Sulfolobus islandicus Y.N.15.51: one gene and its partners. The protein of the gene in region 3 binds, or shares a complex with, the protein of the main gene of each other region. Links are inferred from orthologs where the notes say so. Each region holds a gene or a part of one and is shown on either strand. Other genes may lie near its edges.

What was found.
Region 1: the proteins of YN1551_RS05455 (region 3) and YN1551_RS13320 are in contact, whole or in part, in a crystal structure (PDB 2QMU), measured with the Saccharolobus solfataricus proteins. The link is inferred for Sulfolobus islandicus Y.N.15.51 from one-to-one orthologs. Residues at the interface, in WP_009988771.1 of Saccharolobus solfataricus: Trp33, Pro65, Glu66, Gln148, Val151, Asp152, Val154, Ser155, Lys156, Ala159, Leu160, Tyr163, Arg164, Lys167, Ile180, Ile181, Pro182, Val183, Ser184, Leu186, His187, Ile189, Asn190, Asp192, Ser193; in WP_231918336.1 of Saccharolobus solfataricus: Met1, Leu2, Arg4, Leu5, Tyr6, Lys8, Leu9, Pro10, Ile106, Lys108, Lys109, Glu110, Lys111.
Region 2: the proteins of YN1551_RS05455 (region 3) and YN1551_RS08260 are in contact, whole or in part, in a crystal structure (PDB 3CW2), measured with the Saccharolobus solfataricus proteins. The link is inferred for Sulfolobus islandicus Y.N.15.51 from one-to-one orthologs. Residues at the interface, in WP_009988771.1 of Saccharolobus solfataricus: Asp222, Lys225, Pro226, Gly227, Thr228, Gln229, Phe230, Asn231, Leu233, Lys234, Gly235, Leu259, Phe273, Thr274, Lys275, Tyr300, Leu301, Asp302, Pro303, Ser304, Leu305, Lys307; in WP_009989173.1 of Saccharolobus solfataricus: Val185, Arg186, Thr187, Asn188, Glu189, Pro190, Leu191, Gly192, Val193, Glu194, Ile196, Lys197, Ile200, Ser201, Leu204, Ile217, Lys218, Ile219, Tyr220, Thr221, Ile222, Gly223, Ala224, Pro225, Tyr227.

What each region holds. Positions count from the first base shown.
Region 1 is NC_012623.1:2,455,591-2,462,837, forward strand. The notes cover bases 2,718-5,443. They hold YN1551_RS13320 (translation initiation factor IF-2 subunit beta), read left to right. Parts: upstream 2,718-3,747; coding sequence 3,748-4,140; downstream 4,141-5,443. Other genes in these bases: YN1551_RS13315 (tRNA (N(6)-L-threonylcarbamoyladenosine(37)-C(2))-methylthiotransferase), read right to left, coding at 2,718-3,676; YN1551_RS13325 (DUF424 domain-containing protein), read left to right, coding at 4,137-4,433; YN1551_RS13330 (60S ribosomal export protein NMD3), read left to right, coding at 4,439-5,152; rnhB (ribonuclease HII), read left to right, coding at 5,149-5,443. Outside these bases: YN1551_RS13295 (KH domain-containing protein), read right to left, coding at 1-43; YN1551_RS13300 (serine protein kinase RIO), read right to left, coding at 40-804; YN1551_RS13305 (translation initiation factor aIF-1A), read right to left, coding at 808-1,134; YN1551_RS13310 (thiolase family protein), read right to left, coding at 1,182-2,396; more of YN1551_RS13315, read right to left, coding at 2,411-2,717; more of rnhB, read left to right, coding at 5,444-5,787; YN1551_RS13340 (TGS domain-containing protein), read left to right, coding at 5,781-6,836; YN1551_RS13345 (type II secretion system F family protein), read left to right, coding at 6,886-7,247. UniProt on the Methanocaldococcus jannaschii protein: eIF-2 functions in the early steps of protein synthesis by forming a ternary complex with GTP and initiator tRNA.
Region 2 is NC_012623.1:1,482,750-1,490,050, forward strand. The notes cover bases 1,655-4,434. They hold YN1551_RS08260 (translation initiation factor IF-2 subunit alpha), read left to right. Parts: upstream 1,655-2,534; coding sequence 2,535-3,335; downstream 3,336-4,434. Other genes in these bases: YN1551_RS08245 (hypothetical protein), read left to right, coding at 1,655-2,051; YN1551_RS08250 (50S ribosomal protein L44e), read left to right, coding at 2,048-2,335; YN1551_RS08255 (30S ribosomal protein S27e), read left to right, coding at 2,335-2,532; YN1551_RS08265 (RNA-protein complex protein Nop10), read left to right, coding at 3,332-3,502; YN1551_RS08270 (STT3 domain-containing protein), read right to left, coding at 3,492-4,434. In the rest of the region: YN1551_RS08235 (DNA polymerase sliding clamp), read left to right, coding at 1-648; DNA primase small subunit PriS, read left to right, coding at 614-1,606; more of YN1551_RS08245, read left to right, coding at 1,596-1,654; more of YN1551_RS08270, read right to left, coding at 4,435-5,786; YN1551_RS17975 (hypothetical protein), read left to right, coding at 5,886-7,301. UniProt on the Methanocaldococcus jannaschii protein: eIF-2 functions in the early steps of protein synthesis by forming a ternary complex with GTP and initiator tRNA.
Region 3 is NC_012623.1:997,864-1,005,229, reverse strand. Bases 2,705-5,549 are described here. They hold YN1551_RS05455 (translation initiation factor IF-2 subunit gamma), read right to left. Parts: upstream 4,829-5,549; coding sequence 3,581-4,828; downstream 2,705-3,580. Other genes in these bases: YN1551_RS05450 (30S ribosomal protein S6e), read right to left, coding at 4,837-5,481; YN1551_RS05460 (PIN domain-containing protein), read right to left, coding at 3,180-3,602; YN1551_RS05465 (DNA-directed RNA polymerase), read right to left, coding at 2,705-3,176. Also shown: YN1551_RS05485 (CDC48 family AAA ATPase), read left to right, coding at 1-592; YN1551_RS05480 (2,3-bisphosphoglycerate-independent phosphoglycerate mutase), read left to right, coding at 589-1,833; YN1551_RS05475 (GTP-dependent dephospho-CoA kinase family protein), read right to left, coding at 1,918-2,454; transcription elongation factor subunit Spt4, read right to left, coding at 2,427-2,627; more of YN1551_RS05465, read right to left, coding at 2,634-2,704; YN1551_RS05445 (CbiX/SirB N-terminal domain-containing protein), read left to right, coding at 5,559-5,945; YN1551_RS05440 (30S ribosomal protein S15), read right to left, coding at 5,942-6,400; YN1551_RS05435 (methionine synthase), read right to left, coding at 6,424-7,366. UniProt on the Methanocaldococcus jannaschii protein: eIF-2 functions in the early steps of protein synthesis by forming a ternary complex with GTP and initiator tRNA.

The DNA of each region.
Region 1 (7,247 bases), 1.5 Mb from region 3 along the record:
CTTCTAATTTCTCATCTTCTACCGTAGTGAACAAGATTATCAATCCCCGGAAACTCCGAATTCTATCAATAACTCTTCTGTGGGCTTTATATTTATTCCTTTATCCTCAAAAAATCTATTTATGTTATCGAGGTCTCTTTTCAATAACATAATCGCATCTTCGTAATCTATGGGAATTGCTTGGCTCACATCAATTATGTAGCATTTATTATCATAAACCATTACATTATACTCACTTAAGTCTCCGTGAACCAATTTAGCTCTTTTCGTCATAATTTCCACTTGTTGAATTAGGTCATCATACAATTCTTGCGTAATTTCTTCATCATTTAACTCCTTCAAAAGGGGAGCCCTTAGGCCATTTTCACCAATAAATCCCATTACAAGAATGTTTTCGTAAACCAGAATAGGTTTTGGTACTCTAGTTCCAGCCTCATATAGTCTACTAAGGTTTTTGAATTCCTTTTTCGCCCAAGTATTAATAAGTTGTTTAGTATTGGTTACCTTTACGTCTTCAAATCTTATATCGCCAACAGTATATTTTTTAATGGCTCTTTTACTTTGCGCTGTGGATGTGTAATATATCTTTACTGCATAGTACTTATTATCGAAAGTCTTTGCAGGATATATCCTAGCTTCTTTCCCAGACGATATTGCACCCAAATACTCCTCAATGTTCAATCTTCTAGCTATTTGAATTAAATTTAGATAAGTCCTATAATCTATTGTGGAATCTACTACTTTAAAAAGATCTTCGTCTTTACGTCTTTTTTCGTCTTTAGTCTTCTTTGGTAATTCCGTCAAAATCTATCCTCTTAACTGGTCAATTACTTCCCTACTTATGATATTCTCGTTTACAAGTCTCTTTATTTCATCATTTCCATACTTATACAATATGTCGCAACGATTGGGTTGAAAATCCCAAATACCAACAAGCACCACATCTCCTTCTCTCATCCACATCTTTTTCCTTATTTTACCAGGTATTCTAGCTAATCTCTCCTTTCCATCCATACACAATACTACTAAATGATCTCCACCTAACATTTTCTTAACTACGCATATAGTCTGTCCCTCTTCAGGCTTTGGTACATCTCTACTGGGCGCTTCCTGCGCTCTATCTTTCTTAGGCAACTTATTTATTCACCTACAATAGTCTATTGTTATATATGCATAAAAAATTACTTCATCTCTCTCAAGAGCTCGATAGCGACCGCAGTTGATCCTCCAATTCCATGGCAGATACTAGCTATTCCTCTTGCTCCACGCATTTTAGATAATACGTTTAAGAGCGTTACAATAATTCTGGCGCCACTTGCACCTATTGGATGACCTAACGCTATAGCCCCTCCAAAAACGTTAAGTCTATCATAAGGTATTCCCAAGTACCTATTTACTAGAACATTATTTACAGCGAATGCCTCGTTATTCTCAAAATAATCGAAATGATTTATATCAATATTTAATTTGTTTAATAATTTTTTAATAGCAAAGATCGGCGCCTCGGTAAACCTCCAACTCTCTATACCCACCCAACTATATCCTAGAATTCGGGCTATAGGTTCTATTTTGAGTTCCTTAATTGCTTTTTCACTCATTAATACCAACGCCGTCGCACCATCAGATATTTGTGACGAATTCCCAGCGGTGTGTGGGCCACCATCGGTAAACGCTGGAGGTAAAGTTGAAAGCTTATCTAAGCTGGTGTCAGCTCTTATACCCTCATCGACATTAACTACTTTTCCATCAGTTTTAATCTCAACGATTTCTGACTTAAAGTATCCATTAACTGTGGCCTTATGAGCCCTAAGATGACTTTGATAAGCAACTTCATCCAACTCTTTTCTTGAAATATTATGAGCTTTTGCAACCATATCAGCCTCTTGTCCCATTACTTTCTGCAAGAATGGATCGGTTAATCCATCGTATAACATAGTATCAATAAGCTCAATACTTCTATTCATTAACATTTTCACACCCCACCTAATATCAGATTTTATTGTAAACATTGCTTGACTCATACTTTCCGTCCCTCCTGCAACTATTATATCAGCATCTCCAGATTTGATCATCTGTGAAGCTGTAATTATGCTCATCATCCCCGAAGAGCAAACCATATCTACGGAAAATCCATCTATTTCGTATGGAATTCCAGCTCTAATCGCGCACTGTCTGGCTATATCTTGGCCATGTCCAGCTCTTAAGACGTTTCCCATAATTGCAATGTCTACCTTACTTGGTTCTACATAAGCTCTCCTTAGCGCCTCCCTAATTACTATTGAACCTAGATCCACCGGGGATAGATTTTTTAAAGTACCGCCAAACTTTCCAATGGGCGTTCTAACAGCTGATGCGATATATACACTTTCCGGCATACTGAATATACATTCATTCATTGGGTTTAAATTTTTTAAGCAAAAACTCCACGCAAGTCATAAAATGATGCTTCAGTTATTTTAACATTATACCACTTTCCTAGTTCTACATTTTCAGACCTGATCACGACTGGAATATAATTCATCAATCTTCCTACTACAGATCCTTTACGACCTAATTCTGTTGTAATAACTCTGCTAGTACTTCCCACGTATTCTAAATGGATAGATAACGCGATATCCTCATATAGTTTATTAGCTATTTGAATTCTCTTTTTCTTTACACTATCTGGAACTTGGGGCATTGATGCACTTCTAGTATTTGGCCTGATGGAGTACATTGCTAAATGTATTCTTTCAAATCTTAATTCCTTCATAAGCAATAGGGTATTATTAAATGCATCTTCATCTTCTCCAGGATGACCTATAATTATATCAGTAGTTATATTGGCAAATGGTATTTTACTTCTTATTTCACTTACCAACTCTTTATATTCGTCTATTGTATATTTCCTATTCATTAGCTTTAATACTCTATCATCTCCACTTTGGACTGGTAAATGGATAAACTTATACACCTTAGGGTTTCTCATGACTTCGATTAAATTATCTATTATTCTCATAGCCTGTTCTGGCGTCATCATGCCAATTCTTATCATAAAGTCTCCATCAATTTCCGTTACTTTATTTACTACATCAACTAAACTTATAGATCCTCCTAGATCTAACCCATAAGCTGCAGTATCTTGACCAGTTAATTCTATTTCTTTAGCACCAGCTTTTACAGCATCTCTCGCAGCATTAACTATTTCCCTTAATGGATAGCTCCTCAATTTCCTCCTTGCTAGTTTAGTTATGCAGAAGCTGCAATTTCCTGCACATCCATCAGCTACTGGAATTATTGCAATTTTTCCATCGAAAGTTCTAGGAGTTATAAGTGCTCTATCGCCCTCAAGGACAATTTTACGCTCCTCTGATTTAATTACATCGATTATTCTTTCAACTGATTGTGGACCTATTAATGACGCATTTGGAGCTATGGAAAGTACTGTAGCTGGTTCTGCACTACTCATACATCCTGCTACCACTAATTTTTTTGATAACGTGTTTAATTCCTTAATTCTTTGTTTCATTCTCTCTTCAGTTTCTAACCTTACTGCGCAAGTATTGAGTATAATTATATCTGCGTTCTCAGGGTTTTCTACAAAATTATAACCCTCACTTTTAAGCAACGTCATCATTACGTAAGTATCTGCCCTATTTAATGCACACCCATATGTCTCAACGTAGATGGTTTTCATTTTCTTCAGTAGTATTTTAAACCCTATGTGCTTATAGATTTAATGTGAGTTCAGAAAAAGAATACGTGGAAATGCTTGATAGACTATACTCAAAATTACCTGAAAAGGGCCGTAAGGAAGGTACACAAGCACTACCTAATCTAATAATATTCAATATAGGAAATACTACCATGATTAGAAACTTTGCGGAATATTGCGATAGAATTAGAAGAGAAGATAAAATATGTATGAAATACTTGCTAAAGGAATTGGCTGCACCTGGTAATGTGGACGATAAAGGTGAACTTATAATTCAAGGAAAATTCTCCTCACAAGTAATAAATACCTTAATGGAAAGATTTTTGAAGGCATATGTTGAATGTAGTACTTGTAAAAGCCTAGACACTGTACTAAAGAAGGAGAAGAAGAGCTGGTATATAGTCTGTCTAGCGTGTGGAGCTCAAACACCAGTGAAGCCTCTATGAAAGTGTTTCTAAATATAATTAGAGCACAAGGCATGACACTGGTAAATATATGTCAAGAGGAACTATTAGGGAAAGTATTCAGAGAAGGGGAAATAATACTCAATGTTAGTGAGAAGTTTTACGGAGGAGAGTCCGTAGAATTAGATTATGCCCTTTCATTGATCGATGAGGCTACAGTTATGAGCATTGTAGGGAATTACGCGGTAGAAGAGGCAATAAGGAGAGGGTTAGTTCACAAGGATTCTGTCATCAATGTAGCTGGTGTAAAATTCGCTCAAGTTTATAATGTGTGAAACTTATGTCAGGGAAGTTCTGTGTGCTATGCGGAAAGCAAAATGTTGAGCTAATAGACTCACTCTGTGCTGACTGCTATGTAAAATCTAAAAAACTGATAGAAGTACCTAAAAGGATAACCGGAAAGTATTGCAAGATCTGTGGTGCACAATGGATTAAGGGAAAGTGGATAAGGACTTCAGCAATATCTCTATCTTCAGTCGTGGAGGATATTATAATAAGAGAACTGGGGAATAAGATAGACATTGATAAAAACGTAGAGGAGTTCGCATTTGATATAAAGAGCATATGGAAGGATCCAAGTGGTAATTCCTTTGCTACTATTGAATTTAGAGGGAACGTAAGAGGTAAGCCCTTTTCCCAAGAGGCGATAATTAGTTTAGAAATGGAAAGGACATTATGTGACTCGTGCTTTAGGAAAAAGACACGATATTATGAGGCCATAGTTCAACTGAGGAGTAAAGGTAAGATTGGGATTGACGATAAGAAGAGAGTGTTCTTCGAATCCTTTTTCTCTACAAGCATAGTGGATAATATTTCTGATGTTATTGAGGGTAGAGAGGGTGTGGATTATTATTTTATGAGTAAAAGTGTTGCAAGAAAGCTTGTATCGATGATATCTTCTATTGTTGACGTTGAAGTTAATGAGAGTTATCAGAATGAAAAGATGAAAAACGGTAAAAGGGAGGCAAAACTAGTTATTTCATTGAGGATATGAGAATAGGTATAGACGAAGCAGGTCGTGGAGCCTTAATAGGTCCAATGATAGTTGCAGGTGTAGCTATCAGTGATTCAAAGCTAAAATTCCTTAAAGGCATTGGAGTAAAGGATAGTAAGCAATTAACTAGGGAGAGAAGGGAGAAATTGTTCGATATTATTGCCATTACCGTAGATGCTTTCACAGTAGTTAAAGTTTTTCCTTACGAAATAGATAATTACAATTTGAACGATCTCACATATGATGCAGTGTCTAAGATAATTCTATCACTTTCGGTTTTCAATCCTGAAATAGTAACAGTTGATAAAGTGGGAGAAGAGAAGCCTGTTATAGAGCTCATCAGAAAGCTAGGTTATAAGTCAAATGTAGTTCACAAGGCGGATGTCTTATTTGTTGAAGCAAGTGCAGCAAGCATTATTGCTAAAGTAATAAGGGATAATTATATTGATGAGTTGAAAAAAGTTTACGGTGATTTCGGGAGTGGATACCCTGCTGATCCTAGAACAATAAAGTGGCTTAAGTCCTTTTATGAGAAGAACCCAAATCCACCTCCCATTGTCAGAAGATCATGGAAAATTTTACGTTCTACTGCTCCACTATATTATATAAGTAAAGAGGGTAGAAGACTATGGTAACGAATTTACCCGCTGAAGCCAAGGCTAAATGGCTAAAGGTGATGGACGCAAAGACACCAGAGGAGAAATTCCAAGCTTTGCAGGAATTTCTTAAAGAAGTTCCTAAACATAAGGGAACCGAAAATCTGGTATATTGGGCTAAGAGGCGAATGGCCGAATTAAGAGAAGAAATGGAGGTAAGAAAGAGCAAGAAAAGCGGAGGTTTTTCGTTATTTGTTGAGAAAGAGGGTGCGGGTCAAGCGATTTTGATAGGAGATTTGCTCCTAAGATCCTTAATAATGAAAAAACTTACCAACGTAAAACAAGAATTCAACGAGTTACCAGTGCCTGGCATGGTTAAATATGAGGATGTTCAAATACAGTTGGTTAACCCACCTAAGAGTCTTCCGCTCACTAAGACAATAGGTCTAATAAGGAATGCGGATGAGGTAATTATTGTTGTAAACAATAAGGAAGAACTATCCTTTATGAGGAATATTTTGGAGGAGAATAATATCTTATTGAGAAAACCTAAGGGGAAGGTTATAATAGAGAGAACAAGGTATGGAATCTCTGGAATTAGGATAGTAAATTTAGGTAAACTGGTGGACGTCGATGAAAAAGCCGTAAGGGATTATATAGAGAGTTTTGGGATTAAATCAGCAATAGTGAAGATCATAGGTGAGGTTGCCTTAGATGATATAGAGAAATCCATGTTCGAAGCAGTTAGCTATAAGCCTACAGTAGTAATCTCTAAGGAAAGGTTTGATACTGGCGAGTTACCAATATTGAGTATTGATCATATAGATAAGTTACCTAAGCTTCTGTTTGAGATGTTAGAGGTGATCAGAATTTACACTAAGGAGCCTGGGGAAGAATCAACTAAGGATCCTTTGATACTTAAAAAAGGTTCCACTGTTCTAGACGTAGCAAGGAAACTACATTCATCACTGGCTGAAAATTTTAGATATGCCAGGGTTTGGGGAAGGTCGGTAAAGTTCCAGGGACAGAAAGTAGGTTCCTCACATGTTCTAGAAGATAAAGACATAGTTGAGATCCATGCAAAGTAGAATTTTCTATATAAATTTAAGTATAGGTTTATGAGAAAGTAACAATAGAATGAGTATATTTAATAGGCGTAATAACAAACAATCTCTCAACAATCAAGGCCCATCTAAAATTGAATTATTATTTTACAATTCCAGTATTATCAATGGTTTAGTTAAAAGCGTGGATATGAAAATCAAAAAAGCTGGTATAAGTCAAGATCCTCGCTTATTTGCATCTAGGCTATTTCTTGCTCTGATACTTTCAATTGCCATTTCAGCGCTATTAATAGCGTTTTCTATTAGGTTCTTTGAGCTATATAGATTGACATTGCTTACAAAATATTTGGCAGGGTTTTTAACATTGATAATATTCGGTGTAATAATACCGCCTGTTGTTTATTTGATGCAAATTCTTCAATTATCTCAATCAAC
Region 2 (7,301 bases), 480 kb from region 3 along the record:
AAAGAGGGTATGCGAGTCAGTGGGATTGACCCTTCAAGAGTAGTTTTTCTAGACGTATTTTTACCGTCAAGTTACTTTGAGGGATTTGAAGTTAATCAAGATAAGGAAATAATAGGTTTTAAGTTAGAAGACGTAAATGATGTGCTAAAACGCGTGTTAAAGGACGATACATTAATACTCTCTTCGAACGAATCCAGGTTAACACTTACTTTTGATGGAGAATTCATTAGATCTTTTGAACTTCCATTAATTCAAGTTGAAACTACACAGCCACCTTCAGTTAATTTAGAGTTTCCATTTAAGGCACAACTACTTACTGTAACTTTTGCGGACATAATTGATGAATTATCTGATTTAGGTGAAGTTTTGAATATATATTCCAGGGAGAATAAACTTTATTTTGAAGTTTTTGGGGACCTCGCCACCTCAAGAGTAGAGTTGTCAACGGATAGTGGGACGTTATTAGAAGCTTCGGGTGCAGATGTCAATAGTAGTTATGGAATGGAATACGTTGTGAAGACCACTAAAATGAGAAGAGCTTCCGATTCAATGGAATTATATTTCGGTTCTCAAATACCTTTGAAACTTAGATTTAAATTACCGCAAGAAGGATATGGGGACTTTTACATTGCACCAAGGGCAGAGTAATTTAATTAAGAGTTTTTTTAGGAACTATTATTTAAACGCGGAATTGGGATTGCCAAATGACATGGAATTAAGGGAGTTTGCCCTCCAACCTTTTGGCTCAGACACGTACATAAGGCATCTCTCCTTCTCTTCCAGTGAGGAATTAAGGGACTACCTAGTTAACAGAAATTTGCCACTTCATCTATTTTACTCCTCTGCAAGATATCAATTACCAAGTGCTAGAGACATGGAAGAGAAGGCTTGGATGGGGTCAGATTTGTTGTTTGATATAGATGCCGATCACATATGTAAACTAAGATCGATTAGGTTTTGCCCCGTTTGTGGTAATGCCATTACTTCTGAGAAATGTGAGAGAGATAACGTGGAGACTTTAGAGTATGTTGAGATGACAAGTGAGTGTATAAAAAGGGGTTTAGAAGAGGCTAGAAATTTGGTTGAGATTCTTGAGGATGATTTCGGATTAAAACCTAAGGTTTACTTTTCTGGAAATAGAGGTTTTCACGTGCAAGTTGACTGCTATGGCGATTGTGCACTTTTAGATTCTGATGAAAGAAAGGAAATTGCTGAATACGTTATGGGTGTAGGCGTTCCAAGCTATCCTGGTGGGAGTGAAAGCGCTCCAGGATGGGTGGGGAGAAAAAATCGCGGTATAAATGGGGTTACTATCGATGGGCAAGTTACCATTGACGTTAAGAGGCTAATTAGGATCCCAAATTCATTACATGGAAAATCCGGATTGATTGTAAAAGAGGTAACTAATTTAGATGATTTTGAGTTTAACGAGGCTTTGTCTCCCTTTACGGGCTATACAATATTTTTGCCCTATATTAGTATAGAAACTGAAGTTTTAAGCAGGAATATTAAGTTAAATAGGGGAGTACCAATTAAGATTGAATCTAGTATTGGGATTTACCTACATTTGAAGAATTTGGGGGAGGTAAAAGCTTATGTTAGATGAATTGGTCAGAAAGGAGTTATCAGAGGAAGAAATTACTGAAATTAAGCTAGAGGAGATAATCAAATACATGACTCTTATTAAAAAGTCTAAAACTTTCGCTAGTGCCGAAATCAGAAAGGGGGAATTGAAACTTCTTTCAGAACTGGCTGAATCGTTATTTGAGCTTAGATTGTCGAAGATCCTAGAGGGAAAGGTTAGCAAGGGATTTGATGAATTTATTTTTAATATTTTTAAGTCATTAAAGCAATTTTATGTTGAGTTGTTAATTGGCAGATATATAATTTATAATGACAAGATCTATTGCATAGTGCAGAAACCACTAATTTATAATAACCATAAGGTTGATGAAGGAGATGTTTTAGTTTTACCTATGAGAGAAGCCGTACCATTAATAATAGCAAGTTATTTAACTCCCTATAAAATAGATATTGAAGAACAGTTATGAAAGTCCCTAAGGTCATTAGTACATATTGTCCAAAGTGTAAGACTCATACAGATCATTCTGTGTCACTATATAAGAGCGGTAAGAGAAGGAATCTAGCAGAAGGACAGAGAAGATATGAGAGAAAGAATATTGGATATGGAAGTAAAAGAAAACCAGAACAGAAGAGATTTGCAAAAGTTACAAAGAAACAAACATTAGTATTGAAGTGTTCTAAGTGTGGTTATACTATAGTAAAAGAGGGAATTAGAGTAAAGAAGTTAGAATTAGTAGAGGTGGCTAAGTAATGAAGAAATTAAGAATCCTAATACCAGAACCAAAAAGCAGATTCCTTCGAATAAAGTGTCCAAATTGTGGTAACGAGCAAACAATATTTAGTCACTCTACATTTCCAGTTAGATGTTTAAGTTGTGGGACTGAGTTGGTCTACTCTGTTGGTGGTAAAGCAAAAATAGTTGGAGAAGTAGTTAGAATAATGGGTTAAAGATGATTTACAGTAGAAGCAGACTCCCCTCAGAAGGGGAAATTTTAATCGCAACTGTAAAACAAGTTTTTGATTATGGTAGTTACGTTACCTTAGATGAATATGGTGGTTTACAAGCCTTTTTACCTTGGAGTGAAGTAAGTAGTAAGTGGGTTAAGAACATAAGAGATGTTTTAAAGGAAAATAGGAAAGTTGTAGTAAAGGTAATTAGGGTTGATAGGAGAAAAGGTACTGTAGATGTATCATTAAAGAAGGTTACTGATGACGAGAGAAGAAAGAAGAATCTGCAATGGAAGAAAATTCAAAGATTAGATAAAATTTTGGAACTGGTATCTCAACAACTAAAATTAAGTGAGAAAGATGCGTGGGAGCAAGTAGCGTGGAAATTAGAGGCTAAGTATGGTGACCCTATTTCAGCAATTGAGAGGGCCGTTAAAGAGGGAGAAAAAATACTAATTGATGCAGGAGTTCCGGAAATCTGGATTAAACCATTACTGGAAGAAGCAGCAAAGCATACAGAAGAAAAGAAAGTGAAAATGTCTGGACTTATAACAGTCAAGACTAGTGAGCCCTTAGGAGTTCAAAAAATTAAAGAGGTAATGTCTAAAGCCTTAGAAAATATAGAACAAGACTACGAGAGTATATTAAATGTTAAGATATATACTATTGGTGCCCCTAGGTATAGAGTTGATGTAGTAGGAACTAATCCAAAAGACGCCTCAGAGGCACTAAACCAGATTATATCTAATTTAATTAAGATAGGAAAAGAGGAAAACGTAGATATAAGCGTGGTCAAGAAATGAAGTGGAAAATGAAGAAATGTCCCAAAGATAACACCTATACTTTTAAAGATATTTGTCCTGTATGCGGCTCTAAGACTATGATTCCTCATCCATCTAGATTTTCTCCAGAAGATAAATACGTAAAATATAGGATTGAATTAAAAAAAGGAGTAAAGCTTAACTGTTAATTACTACTGTAGGTTTTAGTATAACACCGGGCTGTGTAAACTGGTATACCATGACCATTATGTAAGTAGTGTATGGAACTCCTCCAGCACCTCCATTTCCTACCGGGAATAGTGCTATATATGCAGGTTGGAAATACATTAGTTGAACACGTGGTAATGGAGATCCCGTTATAATATATCCAGAACTGCTAGGAATTATTTGTGTTGTGAATGGAGCTATTGGTTGTCCGTATCCTATTTGATACAGACTCTCAATGAACATTTGGACTATAAGTGAGTTATATGCTTTAGGGGTCCATGCAAATGGTTCAGCTTGTGAAACTTGTGAAGCTAATGCTTGGGCAATAGTTGGATTAGTAGTTGCATAGGTATTAATTATTTGTGTTATTGTATTATTTAATTCGGTTAGGTTTATGTATTCTTCTAGAGGATATCCAGCTATTGTTGTCATTGCTCCCATAGCCTTTCCAATATCTCCTAAACTTGTTGTATATCCAAAGAACGCATTAGGTAAACTAGGTGGGTATCCTACGTACCATTGGGCTTGATTACCAGAATATACTAGCGTAACAGCATCATATGCCACTATATAAACTGGTATAGTATAGTTTGGACTACCATAAGGATACAGGTGGAAATATTTTTCTAGGACATTCGCTGCGAAAGTTTCATTGTTCAAGAACATTTCTGCCATTAGTTTAATTTGTGTACCATTAAGCGTATTATTTTCATCTATAACGCTCCTATTTGTCAGGACCTCCAGCCAATACCCATAATCCCACCAGGATAATACAAACGCGTGTTGTGGTGAATGGGTTCTTATCCAATTTGCTGCAGATACCCAAGAGTAGTTAGTTGTTAAGAAGCTTGTAGCAGCATTGGTTATTGCCGGAGGTTCATTGCTCGCTAGTGTTGCCAATCCAGCATCTGCTACTAAGGATATTCCTACAATAGCTAAGAAAAAGCCTACTAAAATTTTGCTGCTGTTTCCATTTTTCACTCCCTTTAGTAGGTTATCTGCAATGTAATAAACTCCTAAACCTCCTAAGGCAGCTACCATATAGGCTGTATAGTTAAATAGGTAGGGCTGTTGTGATGTGCCAAATATGCTAGCAACTCCCAATACCAATAACCATAAACCTACTAGGTTTCCTTTTCTTATCAAGTAATACATCCCTATGACTGACAAAAATAGTGCTATTCCGAAATCTTGTATCATTGCAGTTATCGGCTGGGGAATATACTCTGCTACTGTCTTATCTATCGGTATTGTAACTTGATAAAACGGGTTTATTATAGCGTAATACCTTGATGGTATTGGCGCTGATGTAGGTCTTAGTATTGATAACCCAGATAATCCTATGGTGAATATGAAAATTAGTACTGCAATTACTATTAGATTTCTTGAATCTACGATTTCTTTAGGTAGCGTTTTAGTTAGATATAAGTCTAAATAAAGAACTGCTGAAATTAAGAGTAATGATAGGCCGTGTGCTAACCCAGACATGAAACCTATATTATTTGGGGCTAATGAAGTTAGAAATGAAGTTACAACTACCATTATTGTGTACAAGTTTGCAGTAGTCTCATCATTTCTATTCAGTAAAATTAGTAAGAACGCTGCTACGAGCAAACTTAAGTCAATATATGTATAACCTCCCCAAGAGATCTCGGCTAAAAATAACACAAAACCTGCGGGTACACCATACCAGATGTTCTTCTTCTTTAAGCCTTGATTAAAGAGGAAAATTGCAAATAGGATAAACACTGCACCCCAGGATGTCTTAGGAAGACCACCTAACAAGTTCTTATATGTTAACGCAGGAGAAACTGCGATTATTGCAGCTGCCATATAACCAGCTAATCTGCTATTAGTTATGGACTCTATCGAAAGATATGATGCTACAACTCCTAGTCCAGCTAACAAAATATCAGAAAATATTGCCACCGTATATACTGCGTTTGCTCCGTAAGTTCCATAGAAGGGCAAAGAGGCTAATGCTACTAAGAAGGGCAAACCTATAGTATTCCCCAATTCAATGAAGTATCCCCATGGTAACCAACCTAATACGTCTGGAGGTACTGCGTACCAATTTCCATGAACTTGAGCTATCAATAATGCATTATAGAAAAGATACCAAGGATCGAATTCGTTAACTGCTAAAGGCCAATTAGCACTTAGGCTTCTAATTAATATCGAAACTAATGAAAGACCTACTATTAGGGGTAAATCTATGAATGATGTCTTCCGTAAATCTCTTCTTAGTCCCTTAACTGACTGCATGGCTGTAGTGTATTAAGTATTATACATTTATTAAACTTATTCCAAGCATACAGTTTTAGTTTACAGAGAATCATTTTAAAAATAAAGCTCTAACTTCATATGATAAGGAGCAGCGCATTTGCATTTTTAGGGATTATAGTAATTAACGTTCTTGTTATCTACTCCTTTCTCTATATGCCGTTTATGTTTTCCACGTTCTATCCTTCCTTCTTACCTGGGCCTATCTACGATTTTAATCCTATAAAATATGCCGAAAGTTTTCCAGTGAGCACTAATTACTCATCATTAACTTCTGGCAACTTGCAACCCCTTTTCATTTATAACATATCTGGAAAGCCAATTCTAGGACAGATTATCGATATTTTAAAGCTTAATGCCAGTCAGGTAACTCCAGAAGCTTATTGGAGGGTAGCAAATTTAGCAGGTTTCTTTTCTAATTATACTATAACAAAAAATTATTCCGTATACTTTCTAAATCCCTACTATTATGATAATATATCAGAACAACCTAATGTCACAGAAATCTACCTAAACATTTCAGATGTATATGCTTCTCCCTTTTATACCTCTTACCCTCCAAGTGATAAAGTTAACACTAGCTTCTCATTTATTACTACGGATTCATTTTCTATTCAGAGCTATGCTAGTTGGAACTTTACTAATATTGAATGGCATTTTGGAGGAAATATATCTCAGAACGAATCTTACTATTACTATACTGCTACATTTAATTTGAATAAGTATATAGTTGTTAATAACTCTCACTACTACTATGATGGATCTCTTAGTACTCGAATAACCGTAAAACCTTGGGGAGTTTCTCCAAACGTTATTTCAGGTTATGTGGTGTATAATCAAAGCTTAAGTATTCCCCTAATTCTTCATTTATCTGCAAATTCAGTAAAGCATCAGATAGGCAATTACTCTTATGTCCTTACTCCATCTTATCCACCTAAAGTTAATCCAGAGTTTTATGGCTATATTTTTTATAATTATTTAGTTTATCTTTCTTTAAAAGTAAATGTTTATAATGGTTCATCCCCAATAACCTTCATTTTACTTAACGGCAGTAAGGTATATGCAACAGAAGAGAGATATTTTAATTTCACTCTAGATTTGAAGGAAACTAGTATTTCTCCAAAAACTTTCAATATTAGCTTATATACTTATGATAGTATTAAAGTGGGAAGCTATTATGTTGATAGATATTGGTCACCTGGATATATAATAATTTGTCCGCAGATATATATTATCTATAATGGAAATTTGAAACTCTTTAAACTGAATTTTTTTATTCAAAATCACATGATAGAAACCCCACCAGATTGGGTTTTTAATCACGAGGCATTTACTGAAATATATGGGAACAATTATGCTAATATGTATTTGCAACAAGTAGGCTACGATTACGGTCTTAATAAGTTATTGAGTGAAATAGTGAAGAACTTTACTACAGACGAGAAATACGAGAAGTACTTAAGTTGGGAGTTACTACTGCTTTCTTCTGAAATTTCT
Region 3 (7,366 bases):
ATTCTTTGATGAAATAGATTCGATTGCGCCCATGAGAGGCTTTACACACGATTCCGGTGTAACAGAAAGAATAGTAAATCAGTTACTATCAGAAATGGATGGAATCCAATCGCTAAATAGAGTTGTAGTTATAGCTGCAACTAATAGACCAGATATTCTAGATCCAGCTCTGTTAAGACCAGGTCGATTTGATAGATTAATATATGTCCCCCCACCTGACGAAAAGGCTAGAATAGAGATACTCAAAATTTATACTAAAACACTACCCATAGATTCCAGTGTGAACCTAGAGGAGTTGGCCAAAAAACTTGAGGGATATACTGGAGCTGATATAGAGGCTTTAGCTAGGGAAACCACAATGAAAGTATTAAGACAAAAGTATTATGAGTGTTTAAATAAAGCCAAAAAGGAGTGTAAAGACCAAGAGTGTAGTGATAAGACCATAAAGAATTGTATGAGCAATCTGGAAATAAAAATCACTATGCAAGATTTCCTAGATACCATGAAGGTTGTAACGCCTAGTCTGACTAAAGCTGATATTATGAGATATGAAAACATGGTAAAGGAAATAAAGAGATCGGTGATTGGTTGAAGCAATACAAAATTCTTTTAATAATTGCAGATGGTTTAGGAGACAGACCAGTATCTAAATTAAATGGATTAACCCCATTAGAAGCTGCCAATAAACCAGCCATAAGTGATTTACTTAAAAACTCAATGATTGGTTTGATGGATCCAATATCCCCTGGCGTAATCCCGGGGAGTGATACTTCACATCTATCAATATTTGGGCTAGATCCACACGTTTATTATAGAGGAAGAGGGGCTTTCGAGGCATTGGGGGCTGGAGCCACACTCAAACATGGAGATGTTGCGTTTAGAGGAAATTTCGCTACAGTGAACAATGATCTAGTAGTAGTTGATAGAAGAGCAGGAAGGAAGCTTGAAGAGGGAGAGGAGTTAGTAAAGGAATTAAATGAAAAAATTAAAGAGATAAACGACGTAAAAATTAGATTTTATAAAGGAACAGAACATAGAGTAGCGGTAGTATTATCCGGGAAAGGAATAAGTGATAAGGTTAGTGACACTGATCCTCATTACGAAGGCTTAAAAGTTCTAGAAAGTAAACCATTGGAAGATTCTACTGAAGCTCTGAGAACCGCTGAGATAATCAACATACTTACGCGGAAAGTTTTCGATGTCTTAAACTCCTCAGAAGTAAATAAGAGAAGAATAGAACAAGGAGAGAAGCCGGCTAATATAGTATTGTTAAGAGGAGCTGCGCATTATATTAAGTTGCCATCATTTTCAAGCTATACTAAGCTTAAAGCTGCTGCTGTTTCAGCTACAGCACTTATAAAAGGGATATGTAGAGAACTTGGTATGAACGTTGTAACACCAGTAGGCGCCACTGGAGGTATAGATACTGATTATAATGCTAAAGCTAAAGCGGCAATAGAACTATTAAAGGAGAATGATTTCGTTTTTCTACATATTAAGGCTACTGACGCTGCATCACATGATGGGCTAGTAGAAGAAAAAGTAAAGGCGATTGAGAGGATAGATAAAGTGGTAGGAACTATTGTGGACAATGTTGGAAGAGATAATCTAATATTGATGTTTACTGGAGATCATGCGACCCCAGTGGAGGTTAAAGAACATTCAGGAGATCCAGTTCCAATACTTCTCTACGTGCCTTATCCAATTATTAATGATAATGCCAGAGATTTTAACGAGAAGGAGGCTAGAAAGGGAAGTCTAAGAATAAGAGGATTGGACGTAACAAATATATTGCTAAACTACTCTAATAGAGCAGAAAAATATGGTGCGTGATGACGCTCGGAAGGACGGATTTAAAAATGAAGATCCTGCGCAGGGCTGATTAAAGTAGAATTTGCTCTCCAATATGAAAGAGAGTTAACATTCTTTAACTACGGCTTTTTCTAATATGTCTCTTACTCTCCACCTTATCATCTCGTTTACTATAATTACAACCGCTCCCGCATTAGGTTGCCCATAAATAACTATATCACCATTATCTGCACTCAATGTGACCGGAATAACAAGTAAGTCCTCTTCTCCATTTACAAAAACTACTCCACCATCCCTATCTTTTAGGATGTTCTCCATAATTTCAAATATTTCAAATCGAATTTTCCCCGCCTCATTGGTTACCCTATATTCCTTATTCTTTACAATAGTCCTTTGTGGTATAGATCTCTTGGTTTTTCCATCTATAACTTCTAAGAAGGGGATTATACCATTTTCTTCTAATACTCTGCTTACGTAATCCCCTACAGTTATAACCTTGAAACCTTGTTGTATCGATTTAGATACAAAATCTAAAAAGAGTTTGTTATTTGTAAAAAGAATACCATATGGTCTAGAAAGTTCTTTCCTTAAATTATCAAAAGCAAAACATAGGTTTACTTTATTATTATCGCGTATTTCCATGGTTTTGGGGCCTCAGTTATTTTAGCTACTTCAGACTCTGAATCAATGATAATAATCATACCATCCCACTCTTCTGTAAAACTACTGCTGCCACATACTGGACATGTTTCCTTGTCAGTCTCTACTAATGCCTTACAGTTTTTACATGCTTTAAAAACTGATTTCTTAGCCATTCACACTCACTTCTTAGCTTGTGTTATCCACTCTAACTTGCCCAAGTAGGGTTGTCTCATAGTTAAAGCGATTCTAGGCAATCTACCTGTTACCGTAGACGCTACGCTTATCACTCTTGCTCTTACTTTGTCACCCTTTTGTATTACTTTCTTAGATTTCTCACCGAATATTATACCTCTTACATTGTCATATTTTAGTGTATCATCTGTTATTTGGGAAATGTGAACGAGGCCATCCATCGGTCCTAAGTTAACGAACACACCATAGTTATCAACTTGTAAAACCTCACCCTCAACTACTTCTTGTACAACTGGTACATAGGTTATCATATCAAACTCGACCTCATGATAAGTAGCACCATCACCAAATACTAATATCCCTTCCTCACTGGTTTTCACATTTAATATAGCTAAAACTAGACCTAAATCCTTAAGGATCTTTTCTTGATATTGTTGTCTTAGTTCATTTAAAGCGATCTCATTTAATGGTTTACCAAACTCATTGGGTGGGATCCTCACAATGCTACGTGCTTTAATAAGTTTATACATACGTTAGATAGGATATAAGGATTTTATAATTTTACTCCTATTTTGAAGAAATAAAACTCCTATCCCCTTTTTAATTGCATTATTTTTTAATTGCTTATCATTAGTAAATATAAACATGTTATATCTAAGAGCAGTCCTTATCAACGCCTCATCTGTAGGTAAATCGTCATAATCATTTATTAAATTCCATGAGTTTTTATATACTTCCAAATATTTCCTGGCTATTCTGATTCTGGATGTAATAATAAATCTTTCTTTATTCTTTTCAAATAAAATATCTAACTCTTTTAATACTGCGGAATGAATAAAAAAGGCCGGTTTATAATCTAGAAATTCCAATACCTTATTAAATGGATCTAAACCATCGTATACATATAATAAAATATTAGTATCAATCAGTACTTTTAGATCTCTATTAACCCCCATCCTATCATTCTCCACCTACCAGCTATTTGTCTACTTATAACAGTTCTAATATTGTTAGACCATACTGCCACGGGTCTTCTTAACTCCACTTCAATCTCATCCTTCTTTACAGAAGTAACTATCCCTAAAGTCGTAGAGGAACCTACAGATAACATCAATGTTTCCTTAGCTCTTATGGCATCTACCTTTAACATCTCCTTAGCTCCAACTACACGTTCCAAGAGATTATATTTTATTCTGATATTCCATAAAACTGGAACCTTAGCATCAGCCAAGGTTACAATACTTCCAAGCAAATTATCAGCCTTAGTCAATGAGGGATCCAAATATGTACCTATTGCTACTAAACCTCCTGGTTTAGCCTCCTTAAATTCCTCATCTCCAAATCTTATGGATGAAATCTTTGTGAAAATAGGTTCATAAGACACTTTACCTTGTTTTTCTACTCTTAAACCAGGTAATACTTTTATTTCTTGATCAACCTTAAATAAGCCTTGTACAATGCTACCACCTATCACGCCACCCTTCAGCTCATTAAATTGGGTACCGGGCTTATTAACGTCAAAACTCCTTATTACAAGCATAACAGGTTGTTGTGAGAAATCCCTATAAGGAGTCTTTATATACTCCTCTATGCCTTCTATTAGAGTATCTATATTAATCTTATGAAGCGCGCTTACTGGAATTATAGGTGCATTTTCGGCCCAAGTTCCCTTTGTAAACTGCTTTATTTGCTTATACTGCGACAATGCTTCCTCTTTGGAGACTACGTCGACCTTATTTTGAACTATAATTAGATTTTTCACTCGTATTATACCTAGTGCTACGAAATGTTCTCTAGTTTGGGGCTGGGGAAAAGGTTCATTTGCAGCAACAACAAGAATTGCACCATCCATTAACGCTGCTCCAGATAGCATTGTAGCCATTAGAACCTCATGGCCAGGGGCATCAATAAAGGAAACTCTTCTCAAGAACCTGGGCTCCTCATCCGATCCACAAGATTTACATGAGGGTTCGGTTACATATGCATCTGGTTTTTTACAACTCTCACAAATGCCTATATTAGTCTCCGCGTAACCTAATTTTATCGTCATACCTCTTTTTAGTTCTTCAGAATGTTTTGAAGTCCAAATTCCCGTTATAGCTTGAACTAGTGTTGTCTTACCGTGATCTACATGTCCAACTACACCTATATTAACTTCTGGTTGAGCTTTAGGCCATGCCAAAAACTGCTTCACCTTACTATTATGGTATTAATTTGAACTATTTCTTGGCTAATGGTATTTCCTCTTATAGTTTTTCTTCTTCTTTCTCCATCTTCATTCGGGTAGAATCCAGGAGGCCCACTTAGCAATATTTTACGCTTAGCCGCTCCAGTAACATCAAATCGCATTGGGAATCCAGAATTATCTGATCCTCCAGTTATCTTTAACTTAACTGGTAATCCAATCAGTTGATTAGCTTCAAATGTATCACCTATTTTTAGACCAACTAGATTTGTAGCCTTGTCTTGATCAATACTTATTTGTAACGTCTTAGTCCTATATGCAATGGCTTCAAAATCTTCTGCTCCAAACTTCTCTGCCATTGTTTTACTTATCCATACTTCGTTATCTGGTACATTGTTATCTACTTCAACCTTAAAATGGCTTTTTACCTTTACCTTTTTATCCCCTTCTTGTTTGGTTATTTCTAATGTAATGAGCGTATCAATATTTAATAATTGTTTAGTTTTCTCATTAACTTTAGCCTGGGGTACCGCTTTTCCTTCCTTTTCTCCAGCTATAGATTTTATTTGGTCATTTGCCTTTACTTTAACCTTTATTCTTTTAGGCTCTACAGATTGTGGATCTGAAATGACAATTTTGAAGTCCGGCATTTAACAATGCCACCTTTTGTGTGGTATACTTAAAACAAATATATAAAATCGCATCACCATAAGTTACATGAGAAACGTTGTTAGGAGTTTTATTAGTTTTACATGGTAGCAAGATACCAGAATGGAAAGATGTTGGAATTAAGTACGCAGAATATTTATCTAGATATTTTAATTTAGTAGAATTCGGCTTCTTAGAGTTTAATAAACCTACGTTAAGCGAGGCACTAAGTAATCTTCTAGCTAAGGGAGCTAATAAGATAGTAGTAGTTCCATTATTATTTGCAACTGGAACTCATTTCAAAAGAGATATCCCAAGGCTACTAGGTATAGATGGTGACGAAAAGAAAATACAATACATGGGAAAGGAAATTGAAATAATAATAGCCGATCCTTTGGGATTTGATGAGAAAATTGGAGAAGTGTTAGTTAAAAGGGTTAACGAAACTTACAACAAAAACTATTAACTTGCGCCAGCTACTAGTAGTTCTGCCTTTGCAGGATCATAAGCCCATTCTTGTGGAAGCTTTCCAACGCTCTTATAATATGTAGCTAAACGTCTGATCTTTGACTCAACCTCTTCTAATCCTTTCTTGGCTGTCTTATCACGTGGATACTCATTGATATGTCTTCTTATATTTACTGCTTTCCTTATTAGATTGAACAGATCCTCAGGTATTTGAGGAGCTAAACCTCTTTCTTCTAATATTTGAGTAACTTTTTTCCCAACTATTTGCCTAACTAAAGGAATTCCATATTGATCCCTTAATATTATCCCTATCATAGATGGAGTATAACCTCTTTTCACTAATTCTTCTACCAGCATTTCAACTTCTTCTCTGGTTAGCCTCACCCATTTGGGCGCTCCAGCTCTAGCAGGTCTTATTGAATGTGATTTCCCTTTAGCCCTTCTCTTGTTCATCTATACTCACCAAATTACTACTTTTAATCTACACTATATCCTTTCCTTTTAAGTTCTTCTCTTACAACCTTTGTTCCCTCTACCATTGATACCAGTTTTTGATAGGCTATTTTTCTAGAAAGCAATTTCAATCCACAGTCTGGATTTATCCACACCTTCTCTGGTGTGAAATATTCTAAAATTTTTCTTATATCATTAGCGACTTCCTCAGATGTCTCGATCCTTCTATTATGCACATCTATTACTCCAGCTCCAAGTTCCTTATCGAAACCATATCTCTTCAAAAGCTCTAAAGGCTTATAGTTGTAAATTTTAAATGCGAAATTTATCTGATCAACCTTAAGCTCGTTCAAGTATGGTGCAACAAAGCTATATTCACCATAACATATGTGCATAACCAACTTAGCGTTTACACCTTTTACAGCTTCATTTACTGCTTCCACTCCCCAACTTACATCCTCCCTTCTAGTGTGTAAGGCTGGCTCATCAATTTGTATTATTTTAGCTCCAGCTTCTACCAAGTTCTTGATTTCTTGATTTATCGCTTTCGCTAGATCAAAAACTAAGTCCTTTTTATTCTTATAGTATTCATTATAGGACCATTCAGCTATAGTGTAAGGACCAGTTATTGTTATTTTCAAGTTATCAGTATAAGAGACAGATTTTGCAAAAGTAAACTCGTCAACTAGCATTGGTTTCTTGTACTCAATTTTACTAACAACAGAAGGCTTTCTGTAATATGCCGTTCCCCACACTCTTACTGGACCATAGAACTTAAATCCTTTTATTCTCTCAGCGAAAAATTCAACCATCTCATCCCTTCTAACTTCGCCATCTGTAGGAACATCAACTCCTGCATTATAGTGATCTTTAAGCACTGCTATTACAGCATCGCTAAAGGCCTCTTGTAAGTCCTCGTCGCTTATTTTACCTGCCTTATGGAGTCTTATGGATTCTCTTAACCAT